Regions from separate parts of the Actinoplanes sp. NPDC020271 genome, predicted to be linked through region 3. Evidence: riboswitches for the same ligand, from Rfam matches in the RefSeq annotation. Region 3 holds a riboswitch; each other region holds the start of a gene.
What was found. Region 3 has a riboswitch for cyclic di-AMP ahead of ACH442_RS27735 (transglycosylase family protein). Riboswitches for the same ligand answer to the same signal wherever they lie in the genome.
Positions count from the first base shown of each region.

Region 1: it holds a riboswitch for cyclic di-AMP, as region 3 does, so the genes downstream of both, ACH442_RS16590 (C40 family peptidase) here and ACH442_RS27735 (transglycosylase family protein) in region 3, are expected to answer to the same signal.
Region 2: it holds a riboswitch for cyclic di-AMP, as region 3 does, so the genes downstream of both, ACH442_RS39855 (transglycosylase family protein) here and ACH442_RS27735 (transglycosylase family protein) in region 3, are expected to answer to the same signal.
Region 4: it holds a riboswitch for cyclic di-AMP, as region 3 does, so the genes downstream of both, ACH442_RS41550 (coiled-coil domain-containing protein) here and ACH442_RS27735 (transglycosylase family protein) in region 3, are expected to answer to the same signal.

Region 1 is NZ_JBIRWQ010000006.1:322,417-329,686, reverse strand. It holds gene ACH442_RS16605 (serine hydrolase domain-containing protein) at 1-634, shown strand, start outside; gene ACH442_RS16600 (hypothetical protein) at 1,012-1,386, shown strand; gene ACH442_RS16595 (metal-sensitive transcriptional regulator) at 1,631-1,930, shown strand; cyclic di-AMP (ydaO/yuaA leader) riboswitch at 2,582-2,758, shown strand; gene ACH442_RS16590 (C40 family peptidase) at 2,765-3,364, shown strand; gene ACH442_RS16585 (heavy metal translocating P-type ATPase) at 3,459-5,723, opposite strand; gene ACH442_RS16580 (hypothetical protein) at 5,736-6,698, opposite strand; gene ACH442_RS16575 (heavy-metal-associated domain-containing protein) at 6,702-6,908, opposite strand; gene chrA (chromate efflux transporter) at 7,157-7,270, opposite strand, start outside.
Region 2 is NZ_JBIRWQ010000029.1:56,720-63,989, reverse strand. It holds gene ACH442_RS39875 (AAA family ATPase) at 1-884, opposite strand, end outside; gene ACH442_RS39870 (VOC family protein) at 878-1,333, opposite strand; gene ACH442_RS39865 (dihydrolipoyl dehydrogenase family protein) at 1,336-2,703, opposite strand; gene ACH442_RS39860 (DUF6174 domain-containing protein) at 2,748-3,185, opposite strand; cyclic di-AMP (ydaO/yuaA leader) riboswitch at 3,429-3,636, shown strand; gene ACH442_RS39855 (transglycosylase family protein) at 3,682-4,197, shown strand; gene ACH442_RS39850 (hypothetical protein) at 4,213-5,277, opposite strand; gene ACH442_RS39845 (GH92 family glycosyl hydrolase) at 5,360-7,270, shown strand, end outside.
Region 3 is NZ_JBIRWQ010000014.1:17,326-24,595, reverse strand. It holds gene ACH442_RS27750 (GNAT family N-acetyltransferase) at 1-251, opposite strand, end outside; gene ACH442_RS27745 (class I SAM-dependent methyltransferase) at 378-995, shown strand; gene ACH442_RS27740 (saccharopine dehydrogenase family protein) at 1,002-2,240, opposite strand; cyclic di-AMP (ydaO/yuaA leader) riboswitch at 2,587-2,768, shown strand; gene ACH442_RS27735 (transglycosylase family protein) at 2,770-3,453, shown strand; gene ACH442_RS27730 (YybH family protein) at 3,425-3,781, opposite strand; gene ACH442_RS27725 (LysR family transcriptional regulator) at 3,873-4,778, shown strand; gene ACH442_RS27720 (ExeM/NucH family extracellular endonuclease) at 4,846-7,270, opposite strand, start outside.
Region 4 is NZ_JBIRWQ010000032.1:48,139-55,408, forward strand. It holds gene ACH442_RS41535 (TetR/AcrR family transcriptional regulator) at 1-211, opposite strand, end outside; gene ACH442_RS41540 (ABC transporter permease) at 399-1,295, shown strand; gene ACH442_RS41545 (ABC transporter ATP-binding protein) at 1,288-2,061, shown strand; gene ACH442_RS41550 (coiled-coil domain-containing protein) at 2,114-3,142, opposite strand; cyclic di-AMP (ydaO/yuaA leader) riboswitch at 3,163-3,299, opposite strand; cyclic di-AMP (ydaO/yuaA leader) riboswitch at 3,509-3,642, shown strand; gene ACH442_RS41555 (coiled-coil domain-containing protein) at 3,646-4,680, shown strand; gene ACH442_RS41560 (glycoside hydrolase family 65 protein) at 4,775-7,144, opposite strand; gene ACH442_RS41565 (beta-phosphoglucomutase family hydrolase) at 7,171-7,270, opposite strand, start outside.

The DNA of each region.
Region 1 (7,270 bases), on a different contig from region 3:
GATGGTGGCGGCGCAACTGGTCGAGAAGGTCACCGCAACCACCCTCGACGCAGCCCTGAAGACCGGTATCACCACACCACTCGGGCTGCGCGGCACCGGCTTCACCCCACTGACATGGCTGAGCAAAACCCAGCAGGCCGCGCGGCTGGCTGCCACCGACGCCCGCACCTCCCGCGGCCTGCTACGCGGTGTCGTCCACGACGACGTCGCGAACCAGATGGGCGGCATCATCGGCAGTGCCGGAGTGTTCGGCACCGCCTACGACGTCGCCGTCATCGGCCAGCTGCTGCTCAACGCAGGCACCTACGGCGGCAAACGCCTGCTCTCCACCGCGATCGTCAAAGAGATGCTCACCAACCAGAACAAAGGACTGCCCGCGGTCGACCCGGAACGGCCGGGCCGCCCCTCCTACCACGGACTGGGCGTCACCCTGCGCCAACCATGGTTCATGGGCACTCTCTCGTCCGCAACCACGTTCGGGCACACCGGCTTCACCGGCACATCCCTACTGGTCGACCCGAGCCGCAAACTGGTGCTGTCCCTGCTCACCAACCGCGCTCACCCCAACTGGACCTGGGCGAACCCCGACCCCATGCGCGCCGAAGCCGCCACCACCATCGCCAAGCACCTATAACCCGGGACGATTCGAAAGGACCCGAATCGACGCTCGACGACATCGGCGAAGCCGGCACCATTCACGCTGGAGTCGAGGCCGCATTCACGCCATGGTCGCGCACCTGGCGAGCGTGGGCCGACGCAGAGCAACAGGCCGGACGACACCCGTGACTGCTACAACAGGCTCGAAGAACTGCGCCGACAGGCCACCGAACTGGCCGACACCCACGGACTCGTCCTCGGCCCGGGCCTTTCACCGCGGCGCTCCGTTTCGCAACGGGAATGATCATGGGGTAGACAGTCTCAGTGGCTGTTGCGCGCTTCGACATGAGCTGGACCATCACTAGTTCCGCTTGGGCTCGGTTCACGTGGCAAGCAGACGATTACGAGCTGAGGATGAACACGTCATACCTCGACAGGAGCCTGGAGAATCTCTTGCGGGCGGCACGGGACCTGCAGATAGGGTCCAGTGCTACGACCGCCGGTATATACGGCATGCCCAACGGCTACATGTTCCAGTTCGGTGGAGCGGCGGAGGACGTGTACCTACAGATCCTTCACATGCCGGACCTCCGACAGGACGACCCTTGGATCGGCGTCACTCGGGTCTGGGACGAGCGGATCTCTGTGGCAGCCTTTATCCGGGCCACCATCCGTATGACGCAGGCCGTATCTGACGCAGGTGCCGGAGACAGTTACGGCGGCCTGTGGGGGAACCGTCCCTTTCCGGCGCAAGAGCTCGCTGTGCTGAAGCAGAGCTCGGGTGCGTAAGGGTTCCTGGTCGACGACCTGCCCACCGCCGAGGACGTCGTCCAGGAGAGTAGGAAGCGGGGCGTGGTTCCTCGCCGTTCCCGACGACTCCGATCCCTGCAGAGCTTCCTGGCCCCCGCTGATTCGGTTCGGCGTGGGCCGGGTGCGCGGGCACGGTCGGCTGGTCACCCCAGCGGGCGCGTTACCGCCAGGGCGTGTCCGCAGCCGAGCCGGGCTGATACGGGTGCCGGGTATCTTGCACGGCATGAGTGAGGCGAAACCGGCCGGGCCGCACGGGTATTCGGCGGAGAAACAAGCGCTGATGGCCCGGCTGAAGCGGGTCGAGGGGCAGATCCGCGGACTCCAGCGGATGGTCGACGAGGACACCTACTGCATCGACATCCTGACCCAGATCTCGGCCGCCAAGAGCGCCCTGCACGCGGTAGCCGTCGGCTTGCTCGAGGACCATCTGCGCCATTGCGTGGTCCACGCCGCCGTCGAAGGCGACGTGGACTCGAAGATCAAGGAGGCGAGCGCGGCGATCGCCCGGCTCGTGAAGTCCTGAGCCGGGTCCAATCCATTCGCGGGGCTGCTGCGCGGTCCGGCCCGGGCCGACCGGCCCGATCGCGTGCTGCTGCCGTCTGCCCTCGTGGGGTGCGGTGACGATCGGTGCGGCCGCAGCCGGGACCGGTGTGCGCTGGTTGTGCAGTCGGGCACGGCACGACCGGTTGAAAAGTCCTGTTGTGGCGATTCGGTTGCGTCGCGGCGGCGACCGCCTTCGGGTGCGATCCTCGGCGCAACGGACATCACCTGCGTATCCCACTCGGTGACCCTCGATTGCGGGAGGTCATCGGTTCGGGCAATGAGGGCCGGACGGTCGGCCACGATCAACGGGCCGACGGTCGCCTGGAACGCGCCGTGCCGGGGAACCCAGCCGAGGCTACTCACAGCGACCGCACAGATTTGAAGTGTTCCCTTTCACAGATCAAAACCACTCTGGGTCTACCATCCGTGAGCAGAACGTACTGACAAACTTCGCACCGGTCTTCCGAAACGGACACACATCGGCATGGCCGTCACTATGAGTGAGCATTCTGGGGAACCGGGGCGGTCGCGAGGTGGGCTATCAAGGAAGGGCGGCGGGCACAGGCTCGCCGGTCGCGCCGACCTGGACCACGCCGAGCCCTGCCCCGGTCCGGCGGCGCGAACCCGCATGACGAGTCATGAGGCAATCGGGGGCAGGGACGGGGGAACCACTATCGGTCCTCGACCGGCACGCCGTACTGCGGCGACCGGGACATGAGGACCTCGGGGTGAAGCCGCCAGCGTGCGGCCGGGCAACCTTCGCGCCCGAATCCGACAGCTAACCTCGCAGGCGTGCCGGAGGGATTCCTTCACCGTGCGCGTAAGTACCCTGAGCCGGCCCGCCCGTACCCTGGGAGTCGGCACCATCGCCCTGTCCGTGGGTCTCGGTCTTCTCACCGGCGGGATCGGCTCACCGCAGTCGGCCTCCGCCGCGACCCCGTCCTCGGCCGTCGCCACCACGCAGGTGTTTCCGCAGACCAGCGTGGCATTCAGCCAGAGCGGCATCACCGTCAAGGCGGCGGCGTACCAGGCCGCCCGGTCCAAGGCGGCAGCGTCCAGGATGGCCGCGAACCGGATCATGACCGAAGCGGCGAAGCACAAGGGCAAGCAGTACAAGTTCGGCGCCGCCGGGCCCAAGCGGTTCGACTGCTCGGGCTACACCATGTACGTCTACAAGAAGGCAGCGGGCAAGAAGCTGCCGCACAAGGCGAACCTGCAGCAGCGATACGGCAAGGCCGTCGCCAAGTCCCAGGCCCGTCCCGGTGATCTGATCATCATCCGGTCCGGCACGCGCGGCACGCACGCCGGCATCTACGCCGGTGGCGGCAAGATGTGGGCGGCCCCGCGAACCGGCAAGACGGTGACCAAGCAGAAGATCTGGAGCACGAATTACGTGGTCCGGCGCCTGGTCTGAGTCGGTCCTCCCGACGGACCACGCTTCGCGGCCGGGCTTCACACAGCGCCGCCTGCACCCGTCTCGGTGGGTGCAGGCGGCGCTGTCGTACGGCTTACGTCGTGATGCTGGTGAAGCGGCGCAGCCGCAGGCTGTTGGCGACGACGAACACCGAGCTGAACGCCATCGCCGCGCCGGCGATCATCGGGTTGAGCAGGCCGGCTGCGGCCAGCGGCAGGGCGGCCACGTTGTAGGCGAAGGCCCAGAACAGGTTGCTCTTGATGATGCGCAGGGTGCGCCGCGACAGCCGGATCGCGTCGGCGGCGGCCATCAGGTCGCCGCGGACCAGGGTCAGGTCGGACGCCTCGATCGCGGCATCGGTGCCGGTGCCCATGGCCAGCCCGAGGTCGGCCTGGGCCAGGGCGGCGGCATCGTTGACGCCGTCACCGACCATCGCCACGACCTTGCCCTGCTCCTGCAGCCGTTTGACGACGTCGACCTTGTCGGCCGGAAGGACCTCGGCGATCACCTCGTCGATGCCGACCTGCGCGGCCACGGCCCGGGCGACGGTCTCGTTGTCGCCGGTGAGCAGCACCGGCGACAGGCCGAGCGTCCGCAGCTGGGCCACAGCGTCGCGGCTGGTCGCTCTGACGGTGTCGGCGACAGCGAGGACGCCGCGGACCTGGCCGTCCCAGCCGGCGACCACGGCGGTCTGTCCCGCCGCGTGGGCGGCGGTGACAGCGTGCTCGACGTCGGCGGGCACGCTCAGCCCGGCCTGGCGCAGCAGCGCCGGGCGGCCGACGTGCACGGTGTGACCGTCGACGGTGCCGGTGACACCGAGGCCTTCGGTACTGGCGAACCCGGTGACCGGTGGTAGCGGCGCGCTGTCGGCGGCGGCCGAGGCGATCGCCTGGGCGATGGGGTGCTCGGAGGCGGCTTCGACCGCCCCGGCCAGGCGCAGCAACTGCTCACGGTCGACGCCGGCGGCGGGCACCACGTCGACCAGGCTCATCCGGCCGGTGGTGACCGTGCCCGTCTTGTCCAGCACGACGGTGTCCACGGTCCGGGTCGACTCGAGCACCTCGGGGCCCTTGATCAGGATCCCGAGCTGCGCGCCGCGTCCGGTGCCGACCAGCAGCGCCGTCGGCGTGGCGAGGCCGAGCGCGCAGGGGCAGGCGATGATCAGCACGGCGACGGCGGCGGTGAACGCGGCGGTCCACCCGGCGCCGGTGCCGACCCACCAGCCGAGCGTCGCGACCGCGAGGGCGATCACGATCGGCACGAACACGCCGGAGATCCGGTCGGCGAGCCGTTGCACGGCGGCCTTACCGGTCTGGGCCTGCTCGACCAGTTTCGCCATCTGCGCGAGCTGGGTGTCGGCGCCGATCCGGGTGGCACGCACGATCAGCCGGCCGCCCGCGTTGACGGTCGCACCGACCACCGGATCGCCCGGGGCGACCTCGACCGGCACGGACTCGCCGGTCAGCATGCTCGCATCGACGGCCGAGGTGCCGTCCTCGATGACGCCGTCGGTGGCGATCTTCTCGCCCGGCCGCACGATGAACCGGTCCCCCACAGCGAGGTCGGCGACCGGGATCCGGCGTTCGGTGCCGTCGCGCAGCACCGCGACGTCCTTGGCACCGAGCTCCAGCAGGGCGCGCATGGCGGCTCCGGCACGGCGCTTGGAGCGGGCTTCGAAGTAGCGGCCGGCGAGGATGAACGTGGTGACCCCGACGGCGGCTTCCAGGTAGATGGCGCCGGCCCCGTCGGAGGCGCCGATGTCGAGGGTGAACGGGTGCGTCATGCCGGGCGTGCCGGCGGAGCCGAAGAACAGCGCCCACAGTGACCAGCCGAACGCGGCGATGGTGCCCATGGAGATGAGGGTGTCCATGGTCGCGGCGCCGTGGCGCAGGTTGGTCCAGGCCGCCTGGTGGAACGGCAGCCCGCCCCAGACGACGGCCGGCGCGGCCAGGGTCAGTGACAGCCACTGCCAGTAGGTGAACTGCCAGGCCGGCACCATCGCCAGCAGCACCACCGGCAGGCTGAGCAGGATAGCGGTGAGCAGCCGGGTCCGCAGGGCGTGCAGTTCGTCGACCGGTTGCGCCTGTTCTGCCGCATCGTCGCCGGGTCGCTGTGGTGGCGGCGGGAGCTTCGCGGTGTAGCCGGTCCTCTCGACGGTGGCGATCAGATCCTCGGCGCTCACGCCGTCGGGGTAGGCGACGCTGGCTTTCTCGGTGGCGTAGTTGACGGTGGCGACCACGCCGTCCATGCGGTTGAGTTTCTTCTCGATCCGCGCGGCGCAGGAGGCACAGGTCATGCCGCCGATCGACAGCTCGATCCGGTTCGGGGCCAGGGGCAGCGGCCCGGCGACGGATGCCATGACGCTCTCCTTCTAGTCGTGGGTGTGGCCGTCGGCGCCGTGCCCGGACGGACTCGGCGTGGCGGAGGCGGCCGGTGGTGCCGGGCTCGGCACACCGGTGACCGTTCCGGCAACGGCGGTGAACTCGGCGGTACGGACCTTCCCGTCATGCTGGAAGTCCAGGTACAGCCGGTAGGCGCCGGTGGACGGCACTTCGGCTTGGAAGGCGACGTCAGGGCCGGCGGTGGTGCGGCCGTCGCTGGGTTGCCCGTCCGGGTGTACGTGCAGGTAGGCCAGGTCGCCGTCGCGCAGCGCGACCAGGTGCCCGTACGCGCCGAGGTAGGGCTGCAGGTCGGTGACCGGCCGGCCGTCCTTGCTGACCGACAGGGTCAGCTGCGACGACGTACCGGGCGTCAGGTCACCGGTGAGGGTGACCGTGTAGCCGTCGGCCGTCGTGGTCCGCGACGCCACCGGCAGTGGGGTGGGCTGGTAGTCGCCGGCGGCGGGAACATCGGCGCCGAGGACGAGACCGTCATGGCCGGTGGGCTGGAAGTCGGCGAAGACCCGGTACTGCCCGGCGGCGGGCACCGCCAACCGGACCGACCAGGTGCCGTCGGCGCCGAGTGCGGGGTGTACGTGCTGGAAGCCGGACAGGTCGCGGCGGACCACGATCAGGTGCAGGTCCTTGTCGTGGCTGGTGGTGTAGCCGGTGACCGGCCGGGTGTCGGGCCCGGTGATCTGGAACCGGAAGTCCTGCGGTGCCCCGGTGGACAGGGTGGTCAGCGGGGTGAGGCGGTAGCCGTCCTGACTGATCTGAAGCCCGGCCGGCAGTGCACCGGCCGGCTCAGCCGCAGCGGCGGGAGTGGTGTGCCCGGCGTGGGCTGCGGACGGCTCGGCGGCGCGGGTCGGCCCGGCGACGTGGCCGAGGCCGAGGGCGGCCGTGAACACGGCCGCCAGCCCGAGCCCGAAGCCGCCGAGTTTGCCGGCGGTGTTCACGGCTCAGCTCGCCAGGGCGTAGCCGGCCTCGTCGACGGCCGCGGCGACCGCGGCCTGCTCGAGAGGCTGGTCGCTGGTGACGGTGACCGCCCCGGCGGGCAGGTCGACCTGGACATCGGTCACGCCGGGCAGCTTGCCGATCTCGGTGCTGACCGAGTTGACGCAGTGCGAGCAGGTCATGCCGGTCACGGTGTAGGTCTGGGTCGCCATCACGATCTCCCTCAGCTCTGGACGACGGACGGCACAGTGCCGCCCTCCAACCACCACCATACCCGTACCCCCCTAGGGTATGTGAGCGCGGGGAGTCGTGACCGGGCGGCACGATCCCACGCTGCGATTTCTCGCCGACAAGCAGCAGCAACCGACGCGCCTGCCCGGCGTCATCGGCGCAGCCTGCCGGGGAATGCCCGGTAGGGCAGCGGCCGCGCCACCGCGGCCGCTCACCGCCGGGTGAACACTCACCGCGGAAGGCCGGCACCGCCGACAACGATGATGACGCCGGCCGCCGCGGCGGCCAGCAACGTCAGAACCGGGCCCCGCCGCAGGCCGAGCGTGAGGATGGCGGCGCCGGC
Region 2 (7,270 bases), on a different contig from region 3:
GCCGCGTCGGCGCTGACGCCGAGCAGGTCGGCGGCGCGCCAGAGCAGGGGCACGTTGCCGACCGGTTCGACGGCGGCGGCCAGCAGCAGGGTCCGGGTCGGCGCGGGCAGGGCGGCGATCCGGCGGCCGAAGTCCTCCTCGAGGTGGCCGGCGACGGTGGTGGCGGCCGGGATGCCGAACCCGAAGGCCGGGTCGGTGCCGCGGGGCAGTTCGAGCAGGGCCAGGGGGTTGCCGCGGGTCTCGGCGACGATCCGGTCGCGGACCCGGGCGTCGACGAGGCCGGGCAGCACGGTGTCGAGCAGCGCACGGGCGTCGGCCTCGGGCAGGCCTTCGACGCGCAGCTCGGGCAGGCCGGTGAGCAGCGCGTCGTCGGCCGGGGTACGGGCCGCGAAGACCAGCGCGACCGACTCGGCGTCGAGCCGGCGGGCCACGAACGTGAGGATCACCTCGGACATCCGGTCGAGCCACTGGGCGTCGTCGACGACCACGACGAGGGGCTGGTCGACGGCGGCCTCGGCGAGCAGACCGAGCACGGCCAGCCCGATCAGCAGGGCTTCCGGGGGCGGGCCGGAGCTGAGGCCGAACGCGGTGGAGAGCGCGACCCGCTGCGGCTCGGGCAGCCGGTCCAGGTGCGGCATGAGCGGAGCGACCAGCTGCTGCAACGCCGAGTACGCGAGCTCGGTCTCCGGCTCGACCCCGGCGGCCCGTACGACGCGGGTGGTCGGCGCGTGGCCGACCAGGTAGTCGAGGAGCGCCGACTTGCCGGTGCCGGCCTCGCCGCGCAGCACCAGGACCCGGCTCCGGCCCGTCCGGATGTCGCGGATCAGGCGTTCGAGCTGTTCACGTTCGCGCGACCGGCCTCGGAGTTCGACTGATCTCAGCACGCTGGGAGCGTACCCGGCGCTCGTTCGGTGACCTCCTGCAGCAAGTAGCCGTTACCGTCCGGATCGGTGAAGGAAGCGAACGACCCGTACGACGAACGCCCTGGGTAGAGCCCCGGCACGCGCTTCTCCGTTCCCGCGTGGTGGAACACCCCGTCCGCGTCGTGGAAGATCTCGCTGATCTGGACGCCCCGCCGGGTCAGCTCGGCCCGGGCCTCCTCGATGTCGCGCACGATGAGGTGGACGTTCTCCACGGTGCCGGGCGCGGCGGTGCCGATCCCGACGCCGAACGCGATCGAGCAGTGCGACCCGGGCGGGGTGAACTGCACGACGCGGTAGTCGTCGCCGCACACGTAGTCGAGGTCCTCCCGCCAGCCGAGCTGGTTGTAGAACTTCTTGGCCCGGTCGATGTCGGTCACCGGCACGGCGATCAGTTCCAGTTGATATTCCACGGTCAGATCCCGAGGGCGTCGAAGAGGTGGAGCCAGATCTCGCTGCGGGTGGGAAAGGCCGGGATCGCGTGCCGCAGGCGGCTGATCGGCACCTCGCCGACCACGGCGATCGTCGCGGCCTGCAGGAAGTCGGCGACGCCGGCGCCGGTCAGGGTGACGCCGACGAGCACGTCACGGTCGGTGTCGACGAGGAATCGGGCGGTGCCGCGCGGGCCGCCGGTGAACGCGCCTCCGGCGTTGCCGTCGGTCGGCACGTCGACGACCCGGACGGCCAGCCCGGCCGCGGCGGCGGTCACGGTGGTGTGCCCGACCGCGGCGACCTGCGGTTCGGTGAAGATCACCCGGGGCGCGCCGGGGCCGTCCCCGAGGTGCTCGGCGGCCATGCCGCGGCCGAGGACGTCCCCGGAGGCGATCGCCGCCTGGTACTTGGCCATGTGCGTGAACAGCGCCTTCCCGTTCAGGTCGCCGACCACGTAGAGCCAGTCGAGCCCGGGCACGCGCATGTTCTCGTCGACCTTGACGTAACCGGTCTCGTCGATCCCCAGCCCGGCCAGGCCCAGGCCGGCCGCCTGCGGCTCGCGGCCGGCGGCGACCAGGATCTCCGCGCCGGTCACGCTGGTCCCGTCGCTCAAGGTCACCGTCACTCCGGCTTCCGGATCCCGGCGTACGGCCGTGGCCCGCCCCGCGGCCCGGATGTCCACCCCCTGCTCGGCCAGGGACGCGGCCACCTGCTCCCCGGCGAACCGCTCCTCGCGGGGCAGCAGCCCCCGCTCCCCCGGGATCAGCGTCACCCGGGCCCCGAGCGAGGTGAACGCCTGACTCATCTCCACGCCGACGACCCCGCCGCCGATGATGATCAGCGACTCGGGCACGGCCGGCGTGGTGACGGCCTGCCGGTTCGTCCACGGCTTCGCCTCGGCCAGCCCGTCGATCGCGGGCCGCGCGGCCCGGGTGCCACCGGCCAGGATGACCGCGCGCCGAGCGTCGAGGATCTCGTCGCCGACCGCGACCCGCTTCTCGCCGGCGAGCCGCCCCCAGCCGCGGACCAGGGTGACCCCGCGCTCGGTCAGCCACGGCACCTGGCCGGCGTCGTCGAGGTGACCGATCAGCTCGTCGCGGCGGCGCAGCACGGCCGCCACGTCCAGGTCGCCGGTGACCGCGGCGCTCACCCCGGCCGTCCTGCGGGCCTCGGCGAGCAGTTCGCCGGGACGCAGCAGCGCCTTCGACGGCATGCACGCGTAGAACGAGCACTCGCCGCCGACCTTGTCGGCCTCCACGATCGCCACGTCGAGCCCGGCCTCGGCCAGCCGTCCGGCCGCCACCTCGCCGCCGGGTCCGGCGCCGATCACCACTACGTCAAAGGTTCGCATGACGAAAATTCTGGCTCGCCGGTCGGGCCGTTCGAACCCGGGACTCACCCTGGGGACGGCCGCCCGGGTACCCGGGTGCCCGGGGTGATCCCGCTGAACCGGTAGCACTCCTCGTCGTCGATCCCGTTCGGGTCCGGGTCGATCGTGAGCCGCGCGGGCAGCCCGGCGGCGTCCGCCTCGAACTCGACGTGAGCGTCGGCTCCGGCGCCGAGCGCGCTGTCGAGCAACTCGGCGACGGCCGGGTACTCGGGCGGCACGGCCAGGATCTCCGGAGCGTCGATCCGCGTGCCGGACACCACCCGGCCCTGGACGACGACGATCTCGTAGGTGCCGAGCAGCGCCCGCTCGCCGCAGCTGGACGTCAGCACGTAGGAGTAGTCCGGCGGCAGTTTCGCCTCAGCCGCGCGAAGGGGCTCGGCGGACTTCTCCGCCGTACCGGAAGAAATGCCACCACAAGCGGAAAGCGCAAGGGCGGAGATCACAGTGAGGAGCGCGGCCGGGCGTTGTCGGGATTCCACCATGAGCCATTCGACGAACGATTACCGCCCGCGGTTCCGCTCTTTCCGTCGTTCGCGGTAAATCGCACCGTTTTCGGGACTTTATCCGGCACGAACAAGATCAAATCGTCGCAATACCGTGAAGAGAGTCACTATTCAGGGCGAAAAATTTGGTCGCCGGCCCTTCGCTGTGGTTACCGTCGGTCGTCCCGCGAAATCGCGGGCACTGTGGACGGTCCGCCGAATCCCGCCGCCGATCCGCACAAGAAACTCAGGCGGGAGCGGGGGACCCACTTTCCGGCGCGATGAAAGGAACTCGCGCCTCGGCCCTGGTCGGACCACGCGACCGGGCCTCGGGGTGAAGCCGCATGTGACGCGGCCGGGCCACTCTGCCCGAACCCGACAGCTCACCTCGTAGGCGTGGAGGAGAAACCCCATGTCTCGGATCGGTAGACGAACGCGCCTTGCTGCCCTCGGCCTGATGACCGCGAGCGGCATGCTGCTCGCCACGGCCGCCCCGGCCAGCGCTTCCAGTGTGAACTGGGACCGGGTCGCGCAGTGCGAGTCCGGCGGCAACTGGCACATCAACACCGGCAACGGGTATTACGGCGGCCTGCAGTTCAACCGCAGCACGTGGATCGCCAACGGCGGCGGCAAGTACGCGTCGACCGCGAACAGGGCCAGCAAGTCGGAGCAGATCAGGATCGCCGAGAAGCTGTACGCCAAGCGTGGCCTGAGCCCGTGGCCGGTCTGCGGCAAGAAGGCCGGCGTGAAGTCCCCGGCCAAGTCGAAGCCGAAGACCACGAAGAAGAAGACCACGAAGAAGACCACGGTCAAGAGCAACGGCAAGACGTACGTGGTCAGGTCCGGCGACACCCTGGCCACCATCGCCAAGCGGCACCACGTGGCCGGTGGCTGGCGCACGCTCTACAAGCTGAACAAGGGCGTGCTGCACTCGCCGAGCCTGATCCACCCCGGTCAGCGCATCAGGCTGTAGCCGCGGGCGGCCGGGTCACCGCAGGTACTGCACGACCCCCGGGTCGAGCGGGATGGTGACCCGGCCGGACCGGTCCCAGCGTTCCAGGGTCCACCAGTTGCGCTGCTGACGGATGGTGACCTGGACGTTCGGGGACTCGCCGTGCCAGGCCGAGCCGCCGGCGCCCACCCCGTACTTCGCGCGGGCGAACACGCCGACCTTGGTCAGGGTGGCGCAGGCGCGGCAGCGGCCGTCCTCGGTGACGACGCAGTCGCCGCAGGTGGCACCCTGGCAGAGCCGGCACGGGCGGACCGCCTCGGGGCAGGCCGGGCAGGTGGGGAGCAGGCAGTGCGCGCACCACGCGAGCGTGCCGGCCAGGTGGTGGTTGCGGCAGGCCTGCAGGCTGGTCAGGGCCGTGCCGGTGGACTCGTCGACGACGTACCCCTGAGTCCTACCCGGCGCGACGTCGTAGACGATCGGCAGCTGGACGCCGTCGGCGAGCTGCCAGGTCTCGGCGACGCGCAGGCCGACCGCGATCCGGGTGACGTCGACCGGCCGGCGGCGCAGCCGTCGCAGCAACGCCTCGGTCAGCTCCTCGGGCAGGTCCAGCGGGGCGGCCGGAGCCTGCGCGGCCGGGGCGCCGATCGCGAAACGGGCCTCGGCCGGCTCCAGCTCCTCGCCCGGCGGGTGCTCGACGATCCGCGGGACGACGAGCTGCTGGACGCGCTGCGCGCCCTGCACGTGGATGCCGGTGAAGTCCTCCTGGCGGGTCACGGCGGTGACGTCGGCGAGGCGGCCCGCGGTCAGCAGGGTGGCGCCGACCATGCCGCGGTTCATGTCGCCCGGGGACTTGCTCAGTCCGTGCCAGGCGGGGCGGCCGGCGTCGCGACGAACACCGAGCTGGGCGTGCCGGCCGATCCGGGCGAGGACCGCCTCCCACGCGCCGAGCTGGGCATACGCCACGATCTCGGGCTCGGGCTGCCAGTCCTCGGCGGCCCAGGCGGCGCGACCGGCGGGCTCTTCCCACTCGGCGACGGCGTCGCCTGCCGCGATGCCGCGTTCATCGACGCCGGTGATGTCATCGAGTATCAGCCGGCTCACGGTAGGTGATCTTACTCGGGCGACGCTTGCCCGACGATTTCTCGCCATGCGCCGGTCCTCTGCGGACAGCAGGATCATCGCAATGATCAACATTCCGTCCAGAAGAGCGCTGCTGGCCGCGGCGCTCGGGCCGGTCCTGTCGCTGACGGCGCTCGCGGCGCCCGCGGCCGCCTCGGAGCTCTCGCCGTTCGCCGCGGTGAACCAGTTCATCGGCACCGAGATGGACACGACGCAGAACAAGAGCAACGACGCGTACGGCAACACGTTCCCCGGCGCGGCCGTCCCGTTCGGCATGGTGCAGCCGAGCCCGACGACGTACCGGGCCGGCAACGCCCTGGTCGGCGAGAAGGGCGGGTACGAGTACACCGCGAACCTGATCCGCGGATTCGGCATGACGCGCTACTCCGGCACCGGCTGCACCGGGCGGTTCGGTGGCTACGAGTTCCCCACCATCCCGTACGCCGGTGAGGTCCTGCCGGTCGATCCGGCCACCGACATCAAGGGCTACTACCTCGGGTTCAGCCACGACGACGAGGTGTCCCAGCCCGGCTACTACAAGGTGGCGCTGGACAACGGGATCACCACCGAGCTGACCGCGACCACGCGGACCTCGGTGAGCCGCTTCACCTTCCCGGCGTCGTCCGACGGCACGCTCATCCTCGACGTGTCGGGGCAGAACAACCGGTCGTTCGGCAGCGAGATCACGATCGACCCGGCCACGCGGACGGTCTCCGGCTGGATGTACGGCGCCGACGTGTGCGACGTGGGCAACACCTACAAGGCGTACTTCTCGACGACCTACGACAAGCCGTTCGCCTCCTACGGCACCTGGAACGACACCGAACTGACCACCGGCAGCACGCACGCGGTCAAGGCCGGCACCGACACGAGCGTCGACTACCGTCACGACACGGGCGGCTGGGTGACGTTCGAACCCGGCGCCAAGGTCACCGCGAAGACCGGTTTCAGCTATGTGAGCGTGGAGAACGCGGCGCTCAACCGGGACGAGGAAACCTCGAAAGCCGACTTCGACGACGTACGTCGGGAAGCCGGAAAATCCTGGGAAGAAGCGCTCGGCACCATCGACGCGCGCGGTGGCGACGCCGCCCGGCGGACCTCTTTCTACACCGCGCTCTACCACGCCTATCTGCAGCCGAACGTGCGCGAGGACGTCAACGGGCAGTACGTCGGCTTCGACGGTCTGGCCCACGCCGTGGACCGCGGGCACCACTTCTACCGCAACATCAACTTCGCCGGCTCCGGCTGGGACATGTACCGCAGTCAGGCGCAACTGCTCGCGCTGACCTTCCCCGAGGTGGCGAACGACATCCAGCGCTCGATCGTGGCGATGGTCCAGCAGACCGGGCGGTGGGCGCCCGGGGCGGCCCGCATGCAGGGCGACAACTACCAGGTCATCCTGGCGACGCTCGACGACATGGGCGCCACCGGCTACGACCGGGGAGCCGCGCTCGCGTCGATGATCGCGACCCAGAGGCTGCCGGCGACGTCGACCACGCGCAGCGACGGGTACCAGTACTTCTCGACCGGCCTGATCGAGAACCGCAAGGGGGACTTCGCGACCTCCCGGGTCCTGGAGTACGCGATCGACGACTTCGCCGTCGCGCAGCTCGCGTCGCGACTCGGGGACTCATCGTCCTCGGAGTTCTTCATGGGCCGGGCCCAGAACTGGATGAACGTGTTCGACCCGGTCACCCGGCACATCCGGCCGCGCGAGCGGACCGGCTTCGACCGGACGACGGACCTGCGCGTCCGCGAGGACACGTCCGGGCGCGGGCAGTTCAACCAGTCGACCGGCTACCAGTACGGATGGATGGTGCCGCAGAACCTGTCGACGCTGATCGCCAGGCGCGGCGGGGTCGCGGCGGCCACCGCGCAGCTGGACACGCTGATGGCGCAACTGGACGCCGGGGCCTACACACAGACCGGCAACTACCTGTCGAACCAGGTCGCGTTCAACACGCCGTGGGTCTAC
Region 3 (7,270 bases):
CCCAGGGGCGGGCCGCCGTCCGCGGTGATCGCGAGCTGGATCCGCCGCCCGGTCAGCCGCCCCTGCAGGGCCCGTTTCAGGTAGGCCAGCCCGGCCTCGACGTCGAACGGCGACGGCATCGGCGTCCACCGCGCGATGGCCGGCTCGTCGAGGATCGCCACCAGATCCTCCAGATCGTCGGGCGTCCATTCCCGCAGCACGACGCCATTGCCCGCCAGTTTCAGCGGATGCGGCAGCGGGTTGGCGGTCACCCTTCAGATCCTGCCCAGAAAGACACGTGCCCGGCTAGTACCGAATTGAAGGTCGGCGTCGTTGATACCTGACCGTCCATCCGTCGGATTCCCGATCGCGGTATCACTCAGGGCACCATTCATTCCATGCCCGACGTCTCCGGTACGCCGTCAGCCCACCCCACCCACGCCGACGACCACTGGACGGCCTACAACGCCGCGCAGGTCACCCGCGACGTCCGCGCCACCTGCCGTCGCGCGATGGACCTCGCCGGCCCGGGCGCCGGGCGCACCGCCGTCGACCTCGGCTGCGGCGCCGGCCGCGAGACCCGGGCCCTGCTCGAAGCCGGTTGGCGGGTCGCCGCCTACGACAGCGAGCCCGCCATGCTGGCCGGCGTCGACCGTTCCCACCCGTCGCTGACCGCCCACCGGCTCGGCTTTCAGCAGATCACCGAGCTGCCCGAGGCCGACCTGATCTACGCCGGTTACGCCCTGCCGTACCAGGACCGGCCGTCCTTCGATCGGCTGTGGACGCTCATCCGCACGGCTCTGCGTCCCGGCGGTCTCGTGGCAGTGGATCTCTTCGGCGTCCATGACTCGTGGACGGCGAACGGGGAGTGGACGTTCCTGACCGTCGCGGAGGCGTCCGCCCTGGCCGACGGCCTGATCGTCGAGCACTGGGACGAGCAGGACGAGGACGGCCCGGCGTTCAGCGGCCCCAAGCACTGGCACGTCTTCGAGCTGATCGCCCGGCGCCCGCGGTGACCACCGTCAGAGCTTGCGCGCGGTGATCTCGAATCCGGCCGCTTGCAGCCGTGTGACCAGCGCATCCCCGATCCCGGTGGCGGGGGTGAGCACGCCACCCTCGCTCTCCGGCAGCGACGACCGGTCCAGCGCGAGTGCGAGCGCCGACTCGCCGAGCATCACCGAGGTCGCGGCGTACCCCGGGTCGCCCTTGGCCCGCACCCGAGCCGTGTACCGCGCCCCGGACGTCGTCGTCGTGAAGATGTCCATGGTGAAATGCCCGTTCTCACGGTCTTTCCGGCTCGGCCCGTCACCCGGCTTCGGCAGGATGCGGTCCAGCACGAAGCGGGTGGGTGGCAGCGCCAGCCCGGCGAAGAGTGCGCCGAGCCCGAGTTTCGTGCCGAGCGCGATGACCGGCGACAGCGGGGAGGCGCCGACGCTCATCGCTTCGCGATAGGTGAAGTTCCGCCCGTACGCCCATGAGCGCAGCGCGTTGCTCCGCCGCACCACGCGAGTGTTGTAGGACGCCATCACGAACGGTGCGAGCCGCCCTTTGAGCTGCGGGTCCACGTCGGAGCCGGGAATCGTGTCCAGGTCGCTCTGGCGGCCGAGTCTCGGCTCGGCGTGGCGGTCCGGGCTCAGCGAGTACGGACTCCCGGCCACCTTGCGCAGTGCCGGCTTCTCCTTCAGCACGTCGACCTGGTTGCGCATCGAGTCGATGGTGCCGCCGCTGACCCCGCCGCGGAAGCTCGTCACGACCAGCGTGGTGTCGAGCAACTCGCCCGCGCCGTCCGATTCGATCAGTTTGTGGAGGGCGTGCACGCCGATGTCGGACGGAATGGAGTCGAAGCCGCAGGAGTGGACGATCCGCGCACCGGTGCTGCGGGCGAGTTCGTGGTTCTCGTCGATGCTGTCCCGGGCGAACAGGACTTCACCGGTCAGATCCACGTAGTCGGTGCCGGCCGCGGCGCAGGCGTGCGCGAGAACCTTGCCGTACTTCGCATACGGCCCCACCGTGGTGATGACGACGCGGGTGCGTCCGGCCAGGGTGGTCAACGCGTCCGCGTCGGCGGCGTCGGCGACCAGGGTCGGCCAGTCGACGCCGAGCCGGGCCCGGACGGCCTCCAGTTTCTCCGCTGAGCGCCCGGCCAGCGCGATGCGGGTGCCGGTCGGCGCGTGCCCGGCAAGGTATTCCGCCACCAGCACGCCGACGAAGCCGGTCGCACCGTAGACGATCACCTCGAAGTCGCGTGAACGATCGCTCATGGTCGGAGATTGTGCACCGCGGACCACCCCGAAGGAAACTCATCAGTAACAACGGGCGCAATCCCTTACACCGGGCCGGAGTCGCTTGAGCACGCGCGTGGAACTCCAATGAGCAGGCCCTTTTTACCCAGTCGCCGGACCGCCATGCCTGTGGGCACCGGCTTTCCCCCGTCCGCGCGACCACGTGAGTAGCAAGTCACGCCACGCCCGAGAATCTGCGGGAGTTATCCACACAAAGGAAGATCAAAGCGGTTAATTTGGGGAAACAACGTCACCTGTCGCAGCCCGGGCATGGTCAGTCCGGCGAGGCGGTGGCTCCGTCAAGCAGTCCGCACGTGCGGACACCGTGGCCGGAACGCCGAATCCTGCCTGCTGGTCACGGTCAACAACACACAGGCACGGAGCGGGGGACCCACCAGTTCCTCGGCGCGCTCCCACGGGAGTGCGCCTCGGGGTGAAGCTGCGTCAGCAGCCGGGCTCCTCGGCCCGAACCCGACAGCTCACCTCGCAGGCGTGGAGGGAAAACTTCATGCTTCACCTGAACAGTGGGGTTCGCCGTGTCCTGTCCCGGCGAGCCCAGTCCCCGCGCGCCCATGCACCGGCGACGGCCGCCGGGCGCGCTTACTCGACGCCCAAGCACCGCGCTCCGAAGAAGCCGGGCCGCCTGCAGCGCAGCCTCGGCATCACCATCGCCGGTCTGGCCGGAGCGGTCGGCCTGATGGCCGTCGAGGCCTCCCCGGCCAGCGCCGCCCCGGACGTCAACTGGGACGCCGTGGCCCGCTGCGAGTCCGGCGGCAACTGGCGGATCAACACCGGCAACGGCTACTTCGGCGGGCTGCAGTTCAGCCGCTCGACCTGGCGGGCGCACGGCGGCGGGAGGTACGCCTCCACGGCCAACGGAGCCTCCAAGAGCGAGCAGATCGCGGTGGCCGAGCGCGTCCTGCGCACCCAGGGCATCGGCGCCTGGCCGACGTGCGGTCGTCGCGGGCTCACCCGGGCGCGCACGACCACACGGGTCAGCCCATACCGCCTGGCCTCCTACAACACGCCGCTGCGGTCCGCGCACGCCTACACCGTGAAGCGCGGTGACACCCTTTCCGGGATCGCGCGGCGTTACCACGTGCGGGGCGGCTGGAAGGCCCTTTACCGCACCAACGCGGCCCGCCTGAGCAGCCCGAACCGCCTCAGGGTCGGTCAGCGGCTGGCCCTCTAGAGAACTCCGGCTGGTCGAGCACCCGCAGCCACGTCCCGTCGGGCTGCCGGCGGACGACCTGTGCCCTCGCCCCGGCCCCGTCCTTCGGCGGCGTCGCGGTGAGGGCCAGGTCGCCGCTGATCAGAGTGGGCAGCGGAGGCTCGGGCTCGAACCGCGGCATCCTGGGCAGGAGTTCCGCCCAGAGTTTCTCGATCGCCGCCCGGCCGACCGTCCGGCTGCCGGGCGGATAGGCCATCACGGCATCCTCCTCATACAGCAGCGCGAGCCCTTCGGCGTCCTTGGCGTTCGCGCGCTCGACGAAGAGGCGGGTGAGATCTTCCGGCTGCAGTGCCTTCGCTCGTTCGCTCATGCCTCCACCTTCCTCCGCCGCACCCTACAAGTCCAACAGATGGTTCTTCTAGGAACTACAATTTTCATTCATGGATCTGCGGCAACTGGAGTACTTCATCGCGGTCGCCGAGACCGGCAGCTTCACCCGCGCCGCCGAGCGGGTGCACATCACCCAGTCCGGGGTGAGTGCCCAGGTCAAGGCCCTGGAGCACGAACTCGGGGCGGAACTGTTCGTGCGCAGTGGGCGGACCGCCCGGCTGACCGAGGCGGGTGCGGTCGCGCTGCGCCACGCGCGGGAGGCGATCGACTCGACGCTCGACCTGCGGGACGCGATCGACGACGTCAAGGGGCTGATCCGGGGGCGGCTGCGGATCGGCATGGTGATCGGCTGCGAGGTCGCTCCGCTCTTCGACGCGCTCGCCGCGTTCCACGACGCCCACCCCGGCATCGCGCTGGAGCTGACCGAGGCGAACTCGGACCACCTCGTCGCCGGGGTGCGCACGGGCGCGATCGACGTGGCGCTGGCGGGGCTGGCCGGTGAGCCCCCGGAACATCTCGCGTCGCAGGTGATCGTCAGTGAGCCGCTGGTGGCGCTGACGCCACCCGGCGGTGACCTAGCGGGACGCGGCCGGGTGACGATCGCGCAGCTCACGGCGTACCGAATAATTTGTCTTCCGCGTGGCACCGGCATCCGTGACGTACTCGACCACGCCGGGACGGCTGATCTCGGGTTGCGACCGGAGGTCGCGCTCGCCGCGACCTCGCCGGCCACGGTCGCCGGCCTGGCCCGGCGCGGTCTCGGCGTGGCCGTCCTGAGCGAGTCGATGGCCGCGGCCCATCCCGATCTGGTCGCCGTGCCGATCGACGGCGTCGCGATCCCGGCCCTGCTCGCGCTGGTCTGGCAGGAGCGGGCGAGTCCGGCCCTCGCCGCCCTCCTCCAGCACTGCCGAGCAGCCTTTTTCCCCGATCAAGAGCCGATTGGCGTACGCCCGTGAAACGCCCGCGAAGACGGAAAGGCCCCCGCCGCGCAACCGCGACGAGGGCCTCCCGGCTCAGGTGGTGTTACCGCGTGATCGTCCGGAAGTAGACCTTGCCGGCCGAGGTGTTACCGGCCTTGTCCACACCCCAGTACGTGATCCGCAGGATGCCCGGCTTCACGCCGGTGACCCGGACGCTCCACGTGCTCCCGTTGAACGACGCGTTCACCGTCTCGGCCTTGGCCAGTGCGGACGTCCGCGAGGACGCCTTGGTCCACTTGCCGTGACCGTAGTAGTACCAGTGGCTGCCGCGCTGCTCGATCAGCTTGACCCGGACCGAGCGGACGCCGAGCCCGGTGTCGCTGACCGAACCGGTCACCTTCGCCCAGGAGGACGCCCGGTCCGGGCCGGCCGGCACCTTGAGGGTGACCCTCGGCGCCCAGACGTCCTTGACGACCTTGACCGTGCCGGCGGTCACGGTGGTGCCGGCGCCGAGGCCGTTCACCGGGGTGACCTTGACCGAGTACGTCCCGGCCTTCTTGTAGGCGTGCGCCACCGGCGTGTTCACCGAGGCGGTGGTGAGGTAACCGTCGCCCCAGGCGACCTTCACCGAGGTGCCGTTCACACCGCTGACCCGCAGCGTGACCGACTGGGTGGCGTAGATCGAACCGCGGTCCAGGCTGTACTTGCCGGCCTGCGCGGCGGCGGTCACGGTCCCGGCGGTGATCGCCGCGGCCGCGTTGCCCGCCTTGTCGGTGACCGTCACGGTGACCGCGAACGTACCGGTCTTGGTGTACTTGTGGGTCGCCGTCGTCGCGCCGGCCGCCAGCGTCTCCGCCGCGCCGCCGTCGCCCCAGTTGACCACCTGCGCGATGTCCGCGGCGCCGCTGACGTCGTCGGAGAGGCTCTTCTGGGTCAGGGTGACCGTCTGGCCGGTCCAGATGCTGCTCGCGTTCACCGAGTACGTCCCGGCCGGCGCGGTGGTGTCGGTCGGCGCCGGCACGTACACGCTGCTGCGGAACTGCTTGTCCGCGGTGATCGGGGTGTACTCGGCGAAGTAGTTGACCAGCATGGTCAGGTCGTTGTCGCCGGTCGTGGTCTTCGTCTCGTTGTGCAGGCCGAGGGTGGCGAAGTTGTCACCGCCGGAGGCGAGGAACGAGTTCATCGAGACGCGGTAGGAGCCGTTCGGGTCGAGGGTGACCCCGTTCAGCTTCAGCGTCGACGCGACGATGTGCGAGTTCTTCGCCGCGTTCGGGTCGTACTGGTAGGTCAGGCCCTTCGACACGCCCAGATGCAGGATCGGGCGGGACGCGGTGGCCGGCTGCCACTGCTCCTCCAGCACCTGCTTGATCTCGGCGCCGGACAGCGTCTTGGTGACCATGTCGTTCGAGAACGGCTGCACCGCGTACGCCTCGGAGTACGTGATCACGCCGTCGTCGCCCTTGAGCAGGTCGGTCCGGAGACCACCCGGGTTCATGAAGGCGATCTGCGCGCCGCCACGACCGGCGTCCTTGGTCTGGTCGAGCTGCACGTCGGCGATGAAGTTGCCCATCACCGACTCGGCGCCACGGTCCTCGGCGCCGGTGGCCGAGTACGCCCGCTTGATGTCGTCGGTGATCTTGCCCAGCTCGCGCTTGCCCAGCTCCGCGGAGTTGGTCTTGGCGTTGGCCACGATCGTCGCGACGGCGGCGTTCTCCGGATAGCCCTTGACGTCGATCAGCTCGGCGGTCGAGCCGGTCACGGACTTGGTCACCGGGTCGTAGGTGAGATTCGCGCGGCCCAGGCGCACGCCGTAGTCCTCGGCCTGGACGACCGGCCGGGTCTTGCCGGTACCCGGGATCGGGATCTCGAAGGCGTACGGCTGGTGGGTGTGACCGCTGAAGATCACGTCCACGTCCGCGCTGAGCTTGGTGAACGCCCCGAAGACCTCGTCGTTCTGCAGGGCCTCGGCGCTGCTGATGTTCTCGGTCGCCGCGCCCTCGTGAGCCAGCACGACCACCACGTCCGCCTCGCCGTTCGACTCGACGCCGTCGGAGAGCTCGGCCGCGACCTTGTTCGCCTCGGCGACCGGGTCGTGGAACTCCAACTCCTTGATGCCGTCCGGGCTGACCAGGGTCTTGGTCTGCTGGGTGACGACGCCGACGTAGCCGACCCGGACACCGCCGACGGTCTCGACGTCGTACGCCGGCAGGGCCCGCTTGCCGTCCGCGGTGTAGACGTTCGCGCCCAGGTACGGGAACTTCGCCCGGCCCTGCACGTGCCCGGTCAGGTCGCTGAAGCCCTTGTCGAACTCGTGGTTGCCGACCGCGGAGACGGCCAGGCCACCCGCGTTCAGCGCGTCGATCGTCGGGTTGTCGCCGTCGATCGAGGAGATGAACGTGGACGCGCCGATGTTGTCACCGGCCGAGGTCCAGATCGTGTTCGGGTTCTCCGCCCGCAGCTTGTCGACCAGGCCGACGAGCTGAGCCGCGCCACCGGTACCCGCGGTCGGCTGCTCCAGGCGGCCGTGG
Region 4 (7,270 bases), on a different contig from region 3:
CCGTGATGATCTCCAGTACCATTTCAAGCTTGTTGCTCCAGCGTCGGTAGATCGCGGTCTTGCCGACGCCGGCTCGGCGGGCCACGGCTTCGATGGAGAGACGGCCGTAGCCGACCTCTGCCAACTCGCTCATGACCGCGTTACGAATCGCCACGGTGATGTCATTTCGGAGCACCGCCGCTCCGGCCGGTGCGCGCTTCACTGTCGCCACCGGGTAACTATAGCGCTACGACGTAACGGTTGCGTTCCGCCGCGTCCTCGGATACCGTTCCCTCGACGTCGATACGAACCCGTACCATCGGCGTCGGCGGACGCCTGTCATGCTTCTAGCTGTGCCTGTAGGCGAAACACCGGAGTCCGCCGCCTCGTACCGGCAGACGAGATCGGAGCACCACTCCATGCCAGAGACAGCGGTTGCCGATACCGCTCCCGCGGTTCCCCTCAAGGAACTCGCGCGGCGGCACGGCCTCAGCTCTTCCGGACGGCTGGTCGGACCGTTCGAGTACCTCAGCCAGCTCTGGGGTTACCGGCATTTCATCACCGCCCACGCCAAGGCGAAAACCGTCTCCGCGCTGGGCACCACGCACCTCGGGACGCTGTGGCAGGTCCTGACCCCCGCGTTGAACGCGTTCGTGTACTACATCATCTTCGGCGTCATCATCGGCACCGGGGCGAACAGCACGAACTTCATCGCGTACCTGTGTATCGGGGTCTTCGTCTTCGGGTTCTCCCAGACGGTGGTGGGCCAGGGCGCCAACGCGATCACCGGGAACCTGGGCCTGATCCGGGCGCTGCACTTCCCCCGCGGCAGCCTCCCCCTGTCGACCGTCCTGGTGGAGATCCGCAACTTCATCACCGCGCTCGGTGTGCTGGTCATCATCGTGCTGTTCACCGGTGAGCGACCCAACCTCGAGTGGCTGCTGATCGTCCCGGCGCTGCTGCTCCAGTCGCTGTTCAACACCGGCCTGGTGCTCTTCTTCGCCCGGCTCGGTTCCAAGTTGCGCGACATCAAGCAGCTCATCCCGTTCATCATGCGTTTCTGGATGTACGCGTCGGCCGTGCTCTACCCGGTCACCCGGTTCACCGAGCACCTGCACGGGTGGAAGCTGCACCTGATCGAGGCGAACCCGATGCTGGTCTTCATCGAGCTCTACCGGCATTCGCTGATGGAGAACGTGACGCTGGCCGGCAGCCCGCGACTGCTCTGGACCGAAGCGGTGATCTGGTCCCTGTTCGCGAGCGTCGGCGGCTTCCTCTACTTCTGGCGCGGAGAGAAGGGCTACGGTCGTGGCTGACAGCGAGAAGATCCCCACCGTCGTCGCCGACGACGCACACATCGTCTACCGGATCGTCGGTGCGATCGGGGCGAACCAGACCAGCCCGCTCTCCGCCCTCAAGCGGATCGTCACCAAGACCAACTCGACCAACGTGCGCGAGGTGCACGCGGTCAAGGGCGTCAGCTTCGTGGCCTACAAGGGCGAGGCGATCGGCCTGATCGGCAGCAACGGCTCGGGCAAGTCGACCCTGCTGCGCGCGGTCGCCGGCCTGCTGCCGGTGGCCAAGGGTGCGATCTACGCGGCCGGTCAGCCGTCGCTGCTGGGCGTCAACGCCGCCCTGATGAACGACCTCTCCGGTGAGCGCAACGTCGAGCTGGGCTGCCTGGCCATGGGCATGACGCCGGAAGAGGTGAAGGAGAAGAAGCAGTCGATCATCGACTTCTCCGGGATCAACGAGCGCGGTGACTTCGCCTCGCTGCCGATGCGGACGTACTCGTCCGGCATGGGCGCCCGGTTGCGCTTCTCGATCGCCGCGGCCAAGAAGCACGACGTGCTGCTGATCGACGAGGCGCTGGCCACCGGTGACGCGAAGTTCCGCCGCCGCAGCGAGGCCCGGGTCCGCGAGCTGCGCAAGGACGCCGGCACGGTGTTCCTGGTCAGCCACAGTGAGCAGTCGATCCGGGACACCTGCGAGCGGGTGATCTGGCTGGAGTCCGGCGAGATCCGGGCCGACGGCGAGACCGAGGCCGTGCTCAAGGAGTACGAGAGCTACATGAAGAAGTAGCCGTTGCACGAAAGAAGCGCCCGGGCCGTCGGCCCGGGCGCTTCTTTCGTGGTCAGGTGACCGAGAGATGCACGTGGTTCGTATGGTCGGTCGACGGTGTGCCGCCGGCACCGCTGTACGACTTCCACCCGCTGCTCGGCAGCCAGATCCGTTTGAACCAGATCACGTAGAGCACACCGAGCGTGTCCGAGTTGTGGATGAAGTAGTTGGCCAGGTTCGTGCCGTACGTCTTGCTGGCGCCCGTCGCCACCCCGCCGAACCCGTCCTTGTCGGCGGCGAAGTCGCAGGCCCGGCCCTTCGGATGCTCCCCGCTGTTCTGGTGCCGGAAGCAGGCGACGTAGCGGGTGAAGCCGGCTTTCTGCGCCTGCTTCATCGCGTAGAGCAACCGCGGGGTGATGCAGCCCGTGGTGGTCGGATCGTCCACGGTGCAGCCACCGGCGAGGCTGCCGGACGGTTTGTCGGCGTCCGAGCCGCTGCCACCGGAGCTGCCCGAGTCGTCGTCACCGGTGTCGCCGCCCTGGTTGGCTTCCTTGAGCGCCTGCTCCGCCTGGGTCTTCTTCTTGGCCATCACGTTGAGCTGGCGCTGCTGGTCGAGGACGGTCGCGTCGATCGCCGCCTTCGCCTTGACCTGGTTGTCCCGGGTGGTCCGCAGGTCGGAGATCGCCTGGTTCTGCCGCTCGGCCACGGTGGTCAGCAACTGGGCGCGGTCCAGGAAGCCGTCGGACGTGTCCGCGCTGAGCAGCGCGCTCAACGGGCCGAGCCGGCCCATCGTGTACGCCTGCGCGGCGTACTTGTCCAGCGACGCCTGCTGGGGGGCGATCTGGGCGTCCAGCTCCTTGAGCGTGGTGGCCAGCTTCGTCTGCTGCGTCTTGGACGTCTGCAACTTGGTCTTGGCGGTGACGTAGCCCTTGGAGGCCTCGTCGAGCTTGTCGAGCAGGGACTTGGAGCCGCCCTCACCGTCGTCGCCGGACTCCCCGGGCGCGGCGAGGGGCCGGGGGGCCGCGAGCGCCGGTGTGCCGGCACCGGCTATCCCGCATGCGGCGACCAGCAGCGCGAGAACGGCCACCCATCGTCGCCGCACAGTCACATGCTGCACTGGCTGTTTCCTTCCGTCGGCCGCCGGTCGGGTTAGCTGACGGGTTCGGGACGAAGGAAATCCCTACCGCTGGCGCGGATTCACCCCGGAAGAAATGTGGATCCCCGGCTCGCTCGTTGTTGCGATTAGGCGGCGGTTCCCGGGCGGGAACCGGGACCGACCATACCCACTCGATCGAGGAATCGACAGTTCTCGTACTTATTGCTATGCCTCGGTCACGAGGGGTGACGCCCATTACAGAAAGTCGTTGCAAGGTAACGGCTTTGACGGTTTCTCTGACCCTGATGCCGAGTGATATCTCAGGTAAACTGGCCGCCGGTCCTGCCAGGACGGCACCGCCCCCGAGTTGCCGGCAGGCCGCCGCCCAATCGCCGAAAGGCGAGCCGGGGAACCAGGTAGTTGGGGTGAATCCGCTTTGCGCGGTAGGGATAGCTTCCGTCCCGAACCCGTCAGCTAACTCGGTCGGCGGTGACTAGGAAGGATTGTTGATGACCGCACGTCCCCGCCGGTGGCTGATGCTTGCCCTGGCGCCGCTCGTGGCGACCACGATATTTGTGGCACCCGTCACGCCGGCACTCGCCGCGCCCAGCGGCGGCTCGTCGACCCCCGCGGAGGGTGACGATGACGACGATCTCTCCGCACAACTCGAAGCGACCAACCGACGGTTCGTGAACGCCAAGGCGGCCTACGAGACCTCGGCCAAGAACCTGAAGACGCTCAACACTCAGAAGGCGGACGCCGAGAAGCGCCGCGACGCGCTGATCCCCGAGGTCAACGCGATCGCCCGCCAGCAGTATGAGTACGGCAACCTCAGCACGCTGAGCTTCCTGCTGCAGGCCGACGACTCGTCCGACTTCATCAAGAAGGCCGTCTCGCTCGAGGAGATCAACAAGCTCCACGACGCGAAGCTGAACGAGCTGAACAGCGCGTTGGCGACGATCACCGACAGCGTCACCAAGATCGCTGCCGAGGTGAAGAACCAGAAGACGCAGCTGACCATCCAGCAGAAGCAGCACGACTCGGCGGAGGACCAGCTCGAGCTGCTCGGCGGTGGCACCGGCATCAACAAGACGATCACCAACGGTTTCGTCGACGCGACCTCCAAGGTTGCCGCCCCGGCACCGCGCAACTCCGACGGCGGTTTCTCGCCGGAGTCCTGCAACCAGGACGACCCGACGACCGACGGCTGCATCACCAAGCGGACGCTGCACCTCTATCAGGAGGTGAAGAAGGCCGGCTTCAACCGCTTCGTCGGATGCCATCGTGACGGCGGTCCGTTCGAGCATCCGAAAGGCCGGGCCTGCGACTGGTCACTGCAGAACAGTGGCTTCTCGGTCGCGCACAACGACGACATGATGAGGTACGGGAACGACCTCACCGCGTTCCTGGTGCGTAATGCCGACAAGCTCGGGATCTACTACGTGATCTGGTACAAGCAGATCTGGTTCCCGGCGACGAACAACTGGCATGCCTATCACGGCCCGAGCGACCACACCGACCACGTGCACGTGTCGTTGTTGTAGCGCTCCCCGCCGCACGGAAAAGCCCCCGGTCCTTCGCGGACCGGGGGCTTTCTCGTTCGTACGGGGAAATCGGGCTCTTGATCGTGACCGTGGATCAGGGATGCGGGGTGGCCCGGCGAACCGGAGCGCGGCCCGCGGGCTGCGTCGGCGCGGGACCGACCGGCCCGGCCGACGGGATCGGCATGGTCACCGGGCGCACCTGGGTCACCTCGATCTCCTTGCCGTGGTGCAGCAGCGTCAGGCGAGCCGAGCCACCGCCGTTGCGCAGGGAGTAGGTGACCTCGTCGGCGGTGACGTTGACCCGCAGGCGCAGGCCCCGCCAGAGCAGCGAGAAGTCCAGGTTGTTGATCCGGCTGGGCAGCCGCGGCGCGAACGCCAGCTGACCGTTGAAGTCACGCATGCCGCCCAGGCCCGCGACCAGCGCGATCCACGAACCGGCCAGCGACGCCACGTGCACGCCGTCCCGCGCGTTCTGGTGCAGGTCGTGCAGGTCCATCAGGGCGGCCTCGCCCAGATAGTCGTGGGCCAGCTCCAGGTGACCGGTCTCGGCCGCCATCACCGCCTGGATGCACGCCGACAGCGAGGAGTCCCGGACGGTCCGCGCGTCGTAGTACGCGAAGTTGCGGGTCTTCTCCTCCGGGGTGAACGCGTCGCCCCGGATGTACATGGCCATCACCATGTCGGCCTGCTTGACGACCTGCTTGCGGTAGAGGTCGAAGTACGGGTAGTTCAGCAGCAGCGGGTAACCCTCCGGCGGAGTGTTCTCGAAGTCCCACTCCTCCAGCCGGGTGAAGCCCTCGCACTGCTGGTGGACGCCGAGCTCCTTGTCGTACGGGATGTGCACGGCGGCCGCCGCGTCCCGCCAGGAGGCGGCCTCCTCGTCGTCGACCCCGAAGCGGCGGGCCAGATCGGGGTGGCGCTTGCAGGCCTCCACCGCGGTCATCAGGTTCTGCTGCGCCATCAGGTTCGTGTAGATGTTGTCGTTCACCACGGCCGTGTACTCGTCCGGCCCGGTCACACCGTCGATGTGGAACCGCCCGTGCCGGTCGTGGTGACCCAGCGAACGCCACAGCCGCGCGGTCTCGACCAGCAGCTCCAGACCGACCTCACGCTCGAAGTCGTAGTCGCCGGTGGCCTGCACGTAGCGCCGGACCGCGTCGGCGATGTCCGCGCCGATGTGGAAGCCCGCGGTGCCGGCCGGCCAGTACCCGGAGCATTCCTGGCCGCGGATGGTCCGCCACGGGAACGCGGCGCCCTGCAGGCCGAGCGTCTGCGCCCGCTCCCGGGCCAGGTCCAGCGTCGAGTGCCGCCAGCGCAGCACGTCCGCCGCGGCCGAGGGCTGGGTGTAGGTGAGCGCCGGCAGCACGAACGTCTCGGAGTCCCAGAACGTGTGGCCGTCGTAACCCGGGCCGGTCAGGCCCTTCGAGCCGATCGGGCGCTGCTCGGCGCGGGCGCCGGCCTGCAGCGTGTGGAACAGCCCGAAGCGGACCGCCTGCTGCACCTCCGGGTCGCCCTCGACGCGCACGTCGGAGTGGTCCCAGAACGCGTCCAGGTACTCGCGCTGCTGCTGGACCAGACCCTCCCAGCCGTCCAGGCGGGCACTGGCCAGGGCCGCGCCGACCTGGTCGCGCAGGGCCGGCAGGGAACGGACGCTCGACCAGCCGTACGCCGCCAGCTTCACCACACGCAGTTTCTGCCCCGGCTCCAGGCGGCAGGCCACGGTCGTACGCAACCAGTCGCCGTGCCCCTCGGTGGTGATCGCGTGCCGCCCCGGCGTCTCCACCAGGTGCTCCATGGCTGCGGCCATCCGCAGGTCACTGGCCTTGGTCCGGTGCACCAGCAGGCCGCCGGAGCGCTGCTCCAGCATCTCCTCGGCCTGCAGCGGCTTCTCCAGGACGGCCGCCACCCGCGGGTCCTTGCTGCTCGGCGGCAGCTGCTCGTTCGCCACCAGCTCGGACTGCAGGATCAGCCGGGCGGTCTCGTCGAGCGGCTCCACCTCGTAGAGGAAGGCGACCACGGCGCGCTGGGTGAAGGAGACCAGCCGGGTGGTCTTCACCCGGATGCCCTTGCCGGACGGGGAGACCCACTCCACGGTCCGTTCCAGGGTGCCGGCCCGCATGTCCAGGACACGCTCGTGGGAGCGGAGCTCGCCGTAGCGCACGTCGAACGGCTCGTCGTCGACCAGCAGCCGCATCAGCTTGGCGTTGGTCACGTTGACCATGGTCTGGCCGGACTCGGGGAAGCCGTAACCACCCTCGGCGTGCGGCAGCGGCCGCAGCTCGTAGAACGAGTTCAGGTACGTCCCCGGCAGGCCGTGCGGCTCGCCCTCGTCCAGGTTTCCCCGTATCCCGATGTGGCCGTTCGAGAGCGCGAACACCGACTCGGACTGGGCCAGCAGGTCCAGGTCCAGCCGGGTCTCCCGGATGTGCCAGGGGTCGACGGGGTAGGCCCGTTCACGGATCACGGTCGTGCCTCTTCTAGGAGTGAAATTCAGAGCAGTTCGGAAAGATCGGTGACTACGACGTCGGCGCCGTTCTCACGCAAGGCGTCGGCCTGACCGACCCGGTCCACGCCGATCACGATGCCAAAA